DNA from 3 places in the Cutibacterium sp. LaCa_89 genome. Region 2 is predicted to be linked to each of the others. Evidence: riboswitches for the same ligand, from Rfam matches in the RefSeq annotation. Region 2 holds a riboswitch; each other region holds the start of a gene.

Region 1 (4,417 bases), 860 kb from region 2:
CTGCTCTGATCGACTTCATCGCACTGCTGCGTGCTCACGCTGCGAGCCGTCAATCGAATGCCGGGTTCCAGGTGCGGGTAGGTTTGGTCGGAAATCCTAGCGAGCCGATCTATATTCGCACGACGGAATCAAACACGAACTTCTTGCTGCCAGAGGAGTACGCGGAGCCGATCCACCGCTTCCGGCTGGTGTCGACGGAACTTGATCCACTGGCACCCATCGAGACTGTGATGCCAGTCGCCAATGATCTTGCCCGAGACTTGATAAATCAAGGTGGAGTCAAGTTCTTGAAGGTTATGGCTGAGCCGGGCGACGATTAGTCGTACTTGTTTAGGTCTTGGCGATGCTTATCTGACTACCGTCGCGGAATTGGAAGGTGACGGTGTCGTCGGTGTTGACGGTGCCTTTGTCGAGTAGGGTCACGCAAAGATAAGGGCTGAATACCTGCCGGGCTACGTTAAGGTTGGCGGTTTCTTGTTGGTAGTAGCGGTAGGCCGCTAGGTGTAATCGCCGGACAGGTTAGGTACGCGGTCGGCGGGTGATTTGCCTTTGAGCGCGGTGTGCCCGCGGTGGTGATTGTAGTGGTGCAGCCAGCCGGGGAGTTCGGCCAGGCGGTCGGTCTCGCTGGCGTAGGGCCGTGCGTAGGCCCACTCGGCGACCAGGGTCCTGTTGAACCGCTCGACCCTGCCGTTGGTCTTGGGCGTGTAGGGCCGGGTGTACTTGTGCGTGATGTGGGTGTCTTTGAGTGCCTTGTTGAAGACTTTGGACCGGCAGCAGGAGCCGTTGTCGGTCAGGACCCGCTTGACGGTGATGGCCTGGCTGGCGAACCAGGCCTGGGCCCTGGTCCAGAACCCGGCGGCGGTGTCCTTGCGCTCATCGCTGAGGACCTCGACGTAGGCCAGGCAGGAGTGGTCGTCGACGGCGTTGTAGATGTAGTGATACCCACCCCCGCTGGCGGATCAGCCACGGTTGCGTACTCCTTGGGCGCATCCGACCATGCGGTGGCCGCCGCCGTCGGGGATCCGGCCCAGCTTCTTGATGTCGACGTGGACCAGCCAACCGGGGGTGTCGTGTTCGTAGCGGACGGGTGTGGGCTAGGCGCGTAGCCGGGCGCCGGTGGCCTTGTCGATCCAGGTCAGGGGTGGGCATCCGTAGCGTTGCAGGATCTTGCCGACGGTCGAGACGCTGAGGTGCTGGTGGCGTAGGTGGTAGGCGATGCGTGCTGGGCCCCACTGGTGGGTGATGCGCTATCCCACCACCCGTCGTTGCGTGCGACGGCAGACCCGTCGGGGCTGGTGGTGGGGTCGGCTGGAGTGATCACGCATTCCGGCCGGCCCGTGGGCGCGGTAGCGCTGTGCCCAGCGTCGGGCCGTGGTGACGCTGACGTTGAAGCGTTCGGCGGCCCGACGCAGGGGCCAGCCATCCTCGACGATGCAGCAGGCCAGGCGCAAACGTCCGGTTTCGGACAACGGGGCATTACGGTGGGTCATGAGGGCCTCTTGGGAGTCGTGCTTTGTGTGGTAGCAACACACTCCACCCACAGGCCCTCGCCCGTGCCCAGCCACAGCTGTCTCTGACCAGCCCGATGTACCTAACCTGTGTGGTGGTTACACCTAGCAGACCTGTGACGATGCTCAACGGAGTCTCCTGAGGTCGGCTCGCCACCCGGGAGAGGACGTCGACCCACACGAGGAAGAGCGCACCGAACAAAGCGCTGACCGGCAGGACGACGTGATGGCGCGGTCCCACGCGGAACCTAGTGAGGTGGGGAATGACGAGGCCCACGAATCCGATGCCGCCGGAGACCGCGACGATCGCGCTCACGAAAATGGCCTGGACGATGAAGAGGGCGACGCTCAGGCCGGTGACCGGGACCCCGAGCGAGGAGGCGAGTTCCGGGCCTGCTGCCAGCGCGTCGAGCCACCTCGATCCAATCATGAGCAACAGCAGGGTGACGAGGACCACCACCGCCGTCGGCACGAGGGTCTGCCAGGAGGCACCCGCCACGCTGCCCAACAGCCAGAAGAGGACGGACTGGGCCGATTTCGGGTCGTTGCTGTGGAAGACCAGGAAGCTCGACATCGCGCTGAAGGCCGAGGACATGACGACACCGGTGAGGACGAGCCGCAAGGGGCTCAGACCTCCCTGGGCCATGGCGATGCCGAACACGGCCGCGGTCGCGACGAGGGCACCTCGAAGGGCACCCAGGTACAGCGAGTACACGCCGAAGGCCGCCAGCGTTCCCGTGGTGATGACGGCTGTCGCCCCGACGCTGGCCCCTGCCGAGACCCCGAGCATGTACGGATCGGCCAACGGGTTGCGTACCAAGGTCTGCATGACGGCACCACCGACGGACAGTCCGGCCCCGGCAACGACGGCCAGCACCGTTCGTGGAAGTCGCAACCCCCACACGATCTGGTCCGCGGTGGCCTCGACGCTGCCTCCGCGCACGTGTACATCCAGGACGTGCCACGCCTGTTCGACGGGCAGCCGGATCGTGCCGAAGGCCAGCGAGAGCACGACACTCAGAGCAAGAGCAACCGCCAGGACCAGCAGTACGGGCCCGGCGGGCAACCGGCGATCCTGGTGGGCCCGCGATGACGTCGATCCGTCCGACGATTGCCGTTGCCCGCGCGAAGCGCAGGGATGGGTGTCTCGATGGCGGACGTGTGGCAAAGGAACTCCTGGCGGTTGGCGCCCATCTCGCGAGGCGTACGGCGGCTGCATTCGCCGGGAGGTTTTCGGACTCGGGGTCGCGCGGCTCGTCCCCCTTCCCAGGTGTCTCCACCCAGTGGGCTCGCGGCGAGCCATCACCCACACCGCTGCGCGTCAATCCTGGATTCGCACCAGGTTCCCTGGCCGGCGAAACGCACCGTACCACGCAGGTGGTGAATCGTCCCATTCATCCATGAACCCGCCCCGAGAATCCAAATTTCCATCCCGAGCGACATGTCCAAGAAGTGGCGGATGTCTCACTCGTACACTGTCCACAGGCGAGGTCATGCAGTGATGGCGGCCCCGGAAGGCGACGTGCGGATTCGGTATATATTTACGAGATGATATAAATGCTGTCGACGGGTCCAGTGGTCTTGTTATTGCCTGGGGGTCATTGCACCGGTTCGGTGTCCGATCACATGCTCGTCATCACGGGTTCATGTCCTGTTCGCAACCGCGTCATTACTGGATATTCCCGATCGCCGCCCTTCATGAATTGAACCTCCGCGTCGCTAGCATTGGATCGCAGATCCTCCCGGGATGGTTGCCCATGCTCCTTGACAGGGGCGTGCATCGACTTCCACAGGGGCTCTGTGAAGCACGTCAATTCCTATGGATGCGAATCCGTGAGGAGTATGAAAAAGCCATGCCCTTGAAGAGACGTCCAGGGCGCAGAGTTCTCGCGGCGACTGCCTCGGCAGTCCTCGCAGTGTCTGCCATGATGCAGCTGCCGGCGGCTCACGCCGTCATTCCACCCAAGCCGCAGGGCTATCCGATCGCGCACCTCTATGAGTCGTGCACGGATGCCTCCGCCCACGCCCAGGGATACCCCGAGTGGCATTACGGTGAGACGGGACGACGCTACCTCAGCGACGGCACGATCCAGTTCACCAACCGCACCGATCAGGTCGTGCCGTACACCGGCACGATCGAAACTGAGAGCAACCACGACATTTCGGCGACCTCGGCGGCGAAGCTCCCCTCTGGATGGAACACCACCGCCAAGTCTGACATCGGCCTCAAGATGTCCAATGGCTGGGTCGAGGGTGAGACCGTCGGTCCCGTCAAGCTCAAGCCAGGTGAGTCGATCCGCGTCGAATACGGCGTCCTCGAGAAGGACTTCGTCTCGATGTTCGTCACTTGCCGCGACGGCGTCCTGCAGAACTCCAACGGTGCTAACGTCATTCGTGGCACCGGTCCGGCCGGGCGATACGCCTTCGTCTACCTCATCCACGCCGACGGCTCCATCTCGGATCTGGCGATGCAGATCCCGTCGCGCCACGCGGGTGCCAACAGCAAGCCGATGGGATCGGACGCGTACACCGCCATGTCGGGCCCCAGCCTGGAGTCCGTGGCGAAGCCGACCGACCACGTCGTCGAGCCCGCCGTCGCTCCGCAGAAGGATCCGTCCTGGCCGGCGAAGGGTCAGACCTGCCGTGCCCGCGACATCGCGTGGTACCCCTACGACATCTCGTCGATCCAGCCCACCTACCGCAAGCCCGGCTACTCGACGGACTTCCTCAACTGGTCGAAGGCCCCCTACGACTACCACCCGGTGACCGACTTCGTCGTGGGCGCCCAGTACAACGGGTACGCCAACTGGATGGGTCGCTACGGCCGCCCGCCGGCAGGATGGCTTGGCTCGGTTGACAGCACCTACCGTGCCTATATGCCCGTCGGAACCGCCCTCGGTGCGGTACAT
Region 2 (4,417 bases):
GCTGGCAGCTGGAACCACAGCGCTGACGGGTCCCATCGGGTTCGTGGGGCTCATCGCCCCTCACGCCGTGCGGGCCGTCGTCGGCCCGGACAATCGGCGGGTGCTGGCATGGTGTGCCATCTGCGGACCCGTTCTGGTGCTGGCGTCCGACGTCCTGGGACGCGTCATCACTCGGCCTGCCGACGTCGCGGTGGGAATCGTCACCGCAATCACCGGAGCTCCGGTGTTCATCGCCCTGATCCGTTGCCGGGAGGTGAGACAACGATGAGCGCGTTTGCTCTCGTGCGGCAAGGGCGACGGCACCGCCGCCTGCGTCGTGGTCTGGTCGTGACCATCTTGTCGGTGGCAACTGTCGCCGCTTTCATTGCCAGCCTGTGCCTTGGCGAGCAGATGTACTCGCCGTCACAAGTCGTCGACGCTCTCCGCGGGCAGGTCGGCCCGGCATCCTTTATCATCGGTGACCTCCGTCTCCCACGCACCATTGCCGGACTTCTCTGTGGCGCTGCATTTGGCCTTGTCGGAGCATTGTTCCAGGCCCTGCTGCGCAACACGTTGGCAAGCCCTGACGTCATCGGGATCACGGCCGGGGCCAACACTGCCGCGGTAGCTGGAATCATCGTGCTCGGATGGTCCGGCCTGCAGCTGACGTGTCTGGCCGTCGCGGGAGCGATCGTAACGGCCGGCATCGTCGTCGGGCTTGCGCGCCACGACACATCAGGTGGCGAGCGGCTCATCCTCATGGGCATTGCGACGGGGGCTATGGCGACCGCAGGGACGATGTGGCTGATGGTCCGCGCCGATCCCAATGATGCGGCTGGGGCTGCTCGTTGGCTCGCGGGCAACCTTGCCGTGGCTTCCGCTGACCAATCCGCCACTCTCGCCGTCGTCCTTGTCATCGGCCTACCGGTGCTGCTGGCCAACTCTCGCCACCTCGGGACCATGGACGTGGGGGATGACCTGGCCACCGGGCTGGGGGTACACGTGGAGCGGACTCGTGCTCTGCTCATGATCGTCGGGGTCATCGTGCTGGCCTGCGCCACTGCCGTTGCAGGACCGATCGCCTTCGTGTCGCTGATGTGCGGACCGATTGCATTTCGACTGTGTGGCCCAGGAGATGCCCCACTCATGGCCTCCGCGCTCACTGGATCGGTCCTGGTACTGGTGTGCGACTTCGTCGGCGCCAACCTCATGTCACACACCTATCCGGTGGGGCTGGTCACCGGGATTCTGGGCGGGGTGTACCTGCTCATCGTCATGGCTCGTCAGTCTCGAAAGGAGAGTGCGTGAGAACCAGTCATCATCTGAAGGCCGACGCGGTATCGGTTGGGTACGGAGACCGCGCCGTCCTGGACCACCTCGACCTCAGCATCCCGACCGGAAGGATCGGGGCAATCATTGGCCCGAACGGTTGTGGCAAATCCACCCTGTTACGGGCGATGACACGGTTGATCCGCCCCAGCAGCGGTCAGGTCGTCCTGGACGGTCAGGAGCTCCCCACTGTGCCGACCCGGCAACTCGCCCGTGTCGTCGGGTTGTTGCCGCAGTCCCCGACAGCTCCGACGACGATCACCGTCGCAGATCTGGTGGCGCGCGGACGCGCTCCTCACCAAGGAATTTTCGGACGATGGACCACCGCCGATGAGCAGGCGGTGGCGTCGGCGCTGGAACGCACTGGAATCGTCGAGCTGGCCCGACGACCGGTTGACGAGCTGTCCGGAGGTCAGCGCCAGCGAGTGTGGATCGCCATGGCCTTGGCCCAGAACACCGACGTGCTCTTCCTCGACGAACCGACGACCTACCTTGATCTGGCCCATCAGATCGACGTTCTCAGCTTGTTGCGTGACCTCAACCGCCGTGACGGGGTGACGATCGTCATGGTGCTCCATGACATCAACATGGCGGCGCGCTACTGCGACTGGTTAGTGGCCATGCGTGACGGGGAGATTCGAGCGAACGGAACCCCGACCGAGGTCATCACCGCCGACGTCATGCGAGAAGTCTTTGGCGTGCACACGCACATCATCCATGCCCCGGATGTCGGGACGCCCATCGTCATCCCGATCGACACCGTGGGGGTCGATGACGGCTGACTCGCGAGAAGCCCTCCATGGTGCGTCACTGACGTCGGGCCCTCGCCGATGGGTATGGCATCGACCGTCGCCACATCGTCTTCATGAGGTACTGGAGACAGGACAACGCTGGGATGTGAGGGTAACCGAATTCCAGTTGTGAGGCACTGCTAAGATGATTGCGTCCGGCGTAGGGAACCCCGTGTGAATCGGGGGCTGACGCGCAGCGGTAAGGCGGACGAACGGGCAGACAAGCCACTGGGAAACCGGGAAGGCGCCCGTTCGGTTGAGGCCAAGTCCGAAAACCTCCTGGACCGTATCTGACCGACGGCCGCGCGATTCGGCCCTGACGAGGACGGCTTTCCCTTGGCTCGACTCCTTCACCGCCGTACCCCGGCTCACTTCTTCCTACTCGTGACTCTCCTCGTGCTCACGCCGGTACTCTCGATTGCCTTTGGTGCCGCACCGGTACCCATCGGTCAGGTCTTGGGGGTACTCGCCGACCATTGTGGCATTCCCATTCACGTGACCTGGGACTCCATTACCGACGCGATCGTCTGGCAGAACCGCATGCCTCGCATCGTCACCGGGCTCGGCGTCGGCGCGACCCTCGGTGTCGCCGGAGTCGCCCTCCAAGCCGTGGTTCGCAACCCCCTCGCTGAGCCCTACGTACTTGGTGTGAGCGCGGGAGCCTCCTCGGGAGCTGCCGCGGCGATCATCATCGTCGGCGTCACCTCATCATTCGCAGTAGCCGGCATGGCCTTCCTGGGAGCGCTGCTGTCGACCGCGATCGTGCTGTTCATGGGCGGCGGCCGGAACTCGTCGACGCTGCGTCTCGTCCTCGCCGGTCTCGCGGTGGGATTCATCTTTCAAGCCGTCACCAATTTCATCATCTTCTCCTCCGACTCGGCCGAGACTGCACGCGCGGTGATGTTCTGGACCCTCGGTGACCTGTCTCGAGCCAGCTGGGGGCAGGGATGGACGAACGTTGTCGTCGCGATCGTTCTGACTGTACTGCTGTGGGCATGTGCCCCATGGCTCGACGCGTTGGCGTCTGGGGATTCCACGGCCACCGCGGTCGGGATCGACCCGACCGTCATCCGTGTGCTGCTTCTCGTCCCCGTATCGGCTGGGGTGGCCACGGCGGTGGCTATCTCCGGCGGCATCGGTTTCGTCGGACTGGTCATCCCCCACCTCATGCGATCCTTCATCGGTCATGGCCACCGTCGGTTGGTGGTCTCCTCAGCGATAGCCGGAGCCATCTTCCTGATGTGGGCCGACACCTTCTCACGCACCGTGTTCAGCCCAGCCGAACTGCCCATCGGAGTCATCACGGGTCTGCTCGGCGCGCCGTTCCTCCTCGTGTTGGTGCGACGGGAGGCGATGGCATGATCACCGCTTCCGACTTAGTCATTCACCGAGGACAGCGGGTTGTCCTCGACGGCGTCGATCTTTCAGCGGATCAGGGCGTGACCATCGGGGTCGTCGGCCCCAATGGCGCAGGAAAGTCAACCTTGTTGTCTGCGCTGTACCGCAACGTCGCGATTGCCTCCGGACGAGTCACCGTCAGCGACCATGATCTCTCAGCCATGAATCGCCGCGAGATTGCGCGCGAGGTCGCCGTCGTCTCTCAGATTCCCGATCAAGCCCTGCCGCTGACGGTTCGCGACACCGTCTCCCTGGGACGACTCCCCCACCGATCGCTCATGGGATACGGGGATGCGACCGATCGTGACATCGTCGACAATGCCCTGACGAGAACGGACCTGACAGGTCTCGCGGATCGACTCGTCACCCAGTTGTCCGGCGGGGAACGTCAGAGGGTTCTCGTCGCCCGAGCCATCGCCCAGCAGGCCGGCCATCTGCTGCTCGACGAGCCCACCAATCACCTCGACATCGGCCATCAGTTCGCCCTGCTCGACCTCGTCAAAACCATTGACGCCACCACCGTGATCGTGCTCCATGACCTCAACCTGGCAGCTCGAGCATGCGACCGACTGGTGTTGCTTGATCAAGGCCGCCTCGTCGCCTCCGGCCCTTGTGAGGAGGTCCTGCAACCCGATCTGCTGTCGCGAATCTACCGGGTCGACGTGGACCGCATTTCCCACGACGGACACATCCATCTTCTGTTCAACCCACCACGATGAAGGAGAACACCATGTCAGCCCTCCGCACCCGCCGCACGACTCGCGCAGCGGCGGCAACCCTCGCGGGACTGTGCGCCCTGTCCATGAGCGCCTGCGCTGGTTCCTCAACCGATAAGTCCTCTCCGTCGGCCTCGGCGTCCTCGGCACTGCCCAGGACGGTCTTGAGCTGCACCGAGAAGCTCAGCTTCACCGATTCCCCCA
Region 3 (4,417 bases), 1.1 Mb from region 2:
CCACCAAACGGGCAAGCTTGGGAAGCGCGCCCAGCCCGTCGAGGCTGGTGATGCCCGGATACTTGTACTTGCCGCGCCTGTTCTGGTTGATCGTCAGGTCCGTGAGACTCGTCAGCGAGGACAGCGGCTTCACCGTGGTGATGGGGTTCTGATCCAGGCTCATCGTCCTGAGATTCCCCAGACCCGCGAGCGGAGCCAAATCCTTGACGTGGTTGTTGGGCAGGTAGAGCGTCTCGAGCTTCGTCAGACCGGCAAGCGGATCGACGCTCTCAATCTCGTTGGTCGTCAGGTACAGGGTCTTGATGTTCGTCAGGGCCTCAGCTCCGGTGATGTCCTTGATGCCCTTGTCGATGCACTTGACCTCAGTCAGCGCACCAAGATTCTCAGCCGTCAGCGGCTTACCGGCACCTACGGCATCCTGGAGACAGGACTTGAAGTTCGCATCGGGGATATCGACGAGCTTCGGTGGTTCGGGAGCCGCGACGACATGGACAGTGATGGACCCGTTGAAGTACGTCGAGGCGTCACGGAACTGCCACACGTAGTCGCCAGCAGAGGGATAGGTGACGTTCTTGCCCTTGATCTTGACACCCTCAGGCACTTCGCGGTCGGCCACGAAGGTCGTACCGTGATGGTCGACAGCTGTCGGGACGGGGACCTGAACCCCGGCGGTGGCCGAGTCACCGTCAACGGCCTGGAAATTCGAGGTGATGTCGGCGTCACCTAGACCCTTGATGTCTTTGAGCGCGGATAGGTCACGGATGTGGTTCTTGCCGACGTCCAGCCGGGACAGCTTCGTCAAGGACCTAAGAGGCGCGACGTCGGTGATCTCATTGCTGTTGACATCCAGGCTGAAAATGCCAGTCGAGGAGGCCAACGGCTTGAGATCACTAATCTTGTTACCCGACAGAAAGGCTTTTCCCAGACCGGTCAGCCGATCAAGGCCGGTGAGGTCCTTGATTCCCATATTCCGGCAACTCAGGCTCGTCACGCCAGCAAGTTGATCCTTGGAAGGGGTAGTGGTGTCCAACTTGTCAGTGATGCACTTCTGCAGGGCCTTATCAGGAATCTCGAAGGACGCTACCGGAGTCGTCGGGGCTGGATCAACCTTCGGCTTCCAGGTCGGAGGAACCTCCCACGGGCCATCAATGAGCATGTAATGCCAGGCCTCGATCGAGCCAGGCTTCGGGTGGTAGTTGCTGGCACCTAGCTGCGAGTACTCCCATTTTGTCTCGGCATTCCTACCAGCCGGCTGACCATGAAAATAACCCCAATAGGCGTAAAATTTATCGGGGTTCTCCGGATATCCATTGATTGAATCAATGAACATTCCCAGGTCGCCACCGAAATCGGTGCTGCCGATGTCGAAACCGGCTGACTTCAACGCCTCCACCCCAGTGGAGAACTTCGACGCGCAGCCGGTGTCGACATGCCCGTCATCACGCTCGGCATACACGAACACGTGCTTCTGATCGATGCACTTCTGCGCCTCATCGTCGTACGACGTCGCCGGTGCTGCCGACGCCGGAACGAATGACACGATGGCCATCGGTATGGCCATGGCCACAGACAACACCACGGCCAACCCCTTGAACCGTCTCACAGGTCCTGCCTTTCACTGCGTGGACGCTTCGTCGTCATCCAAAGACAGGACCGACCATTCCGCTGTCCACGACGGAATTGAGTACGAGACATCTCAACGACGGTGATCCGACTTTGCCGACATCTCTGTCGAACTACACGGTTGCGGGACAGTCCTGGATTCACACCAGGTTCCCCATCGATGAAACCACCAAGATCCTAACATAAGGTGTTCTCGTCGCCGAACCCGAATGTGGACATGTGGTGGCGCCAAGCCTAGACTGACACCGCGACCGCAGGGGAATTCGGTGTGAATCCGGAACTGACCCGCAACCGTGAGGGGCCCACCCCCGAGTCGGAGTACCTGGGTTGTCGAAGGAATATCACACACCGTCGAGGACTGCGGTGAGTTCGACTCAGGGGCCCTTCCCGTCCGGAGCGCAACGCAGCCTCAGGAAGAAGGCCCGCCACATGACCAGGCTCAATCAATGGGTCGCCGGCCTCGCCGCCGGTGCGCTCGTCGCATCGCCGTTCGCGGCACCAGCGTTCGCTGACCCGCAGCCCGCGCCATCCCATGCAGCCATCACCGCCACCATTGATGACGGCTCTGCTCCCTACTGCTTCGATCCGCCGGCCAACCCGGTCAAGGGTGCCATGTGGGCCGGATCGGTCAACGACACCGCCGCCACCAGCAAGTACGTCGCCAAAGCCGCCGACTGGCTCGCCCAGAAGTGGCAGGAAGACCCGACAAACTACAGACAGGCCGGCGGCATCGCCGACGGCATCATCGCCCTGGTCGGCTCAGACGCCCATCCCGACGTCGTCAAGGAAATGACCACAGCCCTCAAGGAAGCCGGCCCGAAGTACGTCGACAAGAACCCGGCTGGCCTGGCCAAGGTGATCATGACCGCCGAAATTCTCGGCGAGGATCCCACCTATTTCCTCGGCAAGGAAACCGGAAACCTCTGGATCAAGCTCGCCAGCTACATCAACGATGACAGCCCAGGCATGAAGAACCGCGTCACCATGTACTGGGGCCCACACCTCATCACCATCGCACTGACCCGCGCCAACCGCCCGGTACCAACGAAGATCCTCGACAAACTGCTGTCCACCCAAGGCACCCAAGGTGACGATGCCGGCGCTTTCGGATACACCAAACGAAACCAAGACGGCACGAAAACCTTCGTCGGCGACCCCGACTACACCGGCATCGCCCTGTCCGACCTCACCCTCCTCCAACGCAACCCCCACCTCATCCCAGACGGCTACCACACCAAAATCGACACTGCCGCCAACAACGCCACCACATGGGCCATCAACACCAAAACCCACGACGACGGCGACTACTGGGAAACCTACTCCGCAGCCAACTCCACCGGCATGCTCGCCAGCGCCCTCGCCGAGCGTGGCGAGGACATGAAATCCGTCAAGCAATGGCTCATCCGCCAACAAAACCTCACGAAAGTCGGCGCATGGCAAGCCCAACGCAACGACCACGAACCCAACATCATGGCCACCGACCAAGCCATCATGGCCATCACCGGCCACGGCTACGCCTCAACATGGTCCGGCAAAACCCCCAAAAACACCCCAACCTGCACAACCACCCCAACCACCAAGCCCACTGTCACCCCAACCACCAAGCCCACTGTCACCCCAACCGGCAAGCCCGGTGACATGGGCGGCGCCCAGAAGTGCATCGCCGTGGGCCATGTGTGGGTCTACGTTGAGCAGCGCGACGGCACCTCCGAGGGTGCTTGCGCCTCGAAGTTCGGCAATGGTCTGGAGGCGCTTGAGTCCGCCGGATTCATCGTCAAGGCCGAGGGCAGCATGGTCACCATGATCAACGGCTACCCGACGAAAACCGACACCCACGAGGCGTACTGGTCCTACTGGCACGCCACCCCGGCTGGCGCTGACAAGTCGGCGACATGGGAGCACTCGAGGACCGGCGCCGCGAGCGCCCAGCCCAAGGCCGGATCCATTGAAGGCTGGTACTTCAAGTCCTCCGCCGCTGACTGGAATGCTGGACCGAGCTGGGATGCCCGTCTAACACCATACGACCCCTCGGCTACCCCGACTCCGAATCCGAGCGTGACCCCGACCCAGACGCCGAAGCCATCCGTCTCCCCGACAGTGGCCCCGACCGTCACTCCCACCGGCACACCGACGATGACCCCGACCGGATCGGCCACTCCGACGCCATCCGCCACCGAAACGGCCACCGCAACTGGATCGGCCACCGCAACGGCTACTGCCACGGCACCCGCCCCAGTGACACCAGCCCCGGTCGGCCCGTCGAACCGTCCCTCGGATCGTCCGACAGCGCTGCCGCGTACCGGCGTCTGAGACAGCTGCTGGGTCGAATACTCTCCTCTGAGGCATGATCGTCAGGTGAGTATTCCCCGCATCGAGAGTCGGCGAGCACTCCGACCCATGGTTGGAGTGCTCGCCGCTGTGTTGTTCGCCACCCTGACCATCTTCTTCTCGGTCGCCGCGCAGGCCACACCTTCGCCGAGCGCCGATACCGGTCAGGCGAAAGCGATTGACGACTGCCTCAACGCCAAGAAGGTCTGGGTCTTCGTCATCACTGACGACGAGAAGGTACTGGCCAACCAGTGTGTCGACTCACCGTCCACCGGCGCCGACGTCCTCGAGAAGGCCGGAATCACCGTCAGCAAGAACAAGTCGGGTCTCATCTGCACGATGAACGATCATCCCGCTACCTGCCCCAGGACCTTCAACGGCCAGTACTGGGCGTACTACCACGCCTCTGGCGCCGGTGCCGCCTGGGACTACTCGAAGAAGGGCGCCGACCAGTACAAGCCAGCTG

What was found. Region 2 has a riboswitch for cobalamin ahead of ACP8LP_RS01805 (FecCD family ABC transporter permease). Riboswitches for the same ligand answer to the same signal wherever they lie in the genome.
Region 1: linked by a shared signal. The riboswitch ahead of ACP8LP_RS05905 (FecCD family ABC transporter permease) and the one ahead of ACP8LP_RS01805 (FecCD family ABC transporter permease) in region 2 are both predicted to bind cobalamin.
Region 3: linked by a shared signal. The riboswitch ahead of ACP8LP_RS09355 (prenyltransferase/squalene oxidase repeat-containing protein) and the one ahead of ACP8LP_RS01805 (FecCD family ABC transporter permease) in region 2 are both predicted to bind cobalamin.

Annotation. Positions count from the first base shown of each region.
Region 1 is NZ_CP190889.1:1,269,957-1,274,373, forward strand. It holds gene ACP8LP_RS05895 (AlbA family DNA-binding domain-containing protein) at 1-320, shown strand, start outside; partial or broken gene ACP8LP_RS05900 (IS481 family transposase) at 498-1,490, opposite strand; partial or broken gene ACP8LP_RS05905 (FecCD family ABC transporter permease) at 1,612-2,574, opposite strand; cobalamin riboswitch at 2,736-2,857, opposite strand; gene ACP8LP_RS05910 (hypothetical protein) at 3,332-4,417, shown strand, end outside.
Region 2 is NZ_CP190889.1:414,926-419,342, reverse strand. It holds gene ACP8LP_RS01820 (FecCD family ABC transporter permease) at 1-268, shown strand, start outside; gene ACP8LP_RS01815 (FecCD family ABC transporter permease) at 265-1,287, shown strand; gene ACP8LP_RS01810 (ABC transporter ATP-binding protein) at 1,284-2,090, shown strand; cobalamin riboswitch at 2,239-2,397, shown strand; gene ACP8LP_RS01805 (FecCD family ABC transporter permease) at 2,436-3,461, shown strand; gene ACP8LP_RS01800 (ABC transporter ATP-binding protein) at 3,458-4,216, shown strand; gene ACP8LP_RS01795 (ABC transporter substrate-binding protein) at 4,228-4,417, shown strand, end outside.
Region 3 is NZ_CP190889.1:2,034,774-2,039,190, forward strand. It holds gene ACP8LP_RS09350 (leucine-rich repeat domain-containing protein) at 1-1,603, opposite strand, end outside; cobalamin riboswitch at 1,827-2,067, shown strand; gene ACP8LP_RS09355 (prenyltransferase/squalene oxidase repeat-containing protein) at 2,053-3,933, shown strand; gene ACP8LP_RS09360 (hypothetical protein) at 3,979-4,417, shown strand, end outside.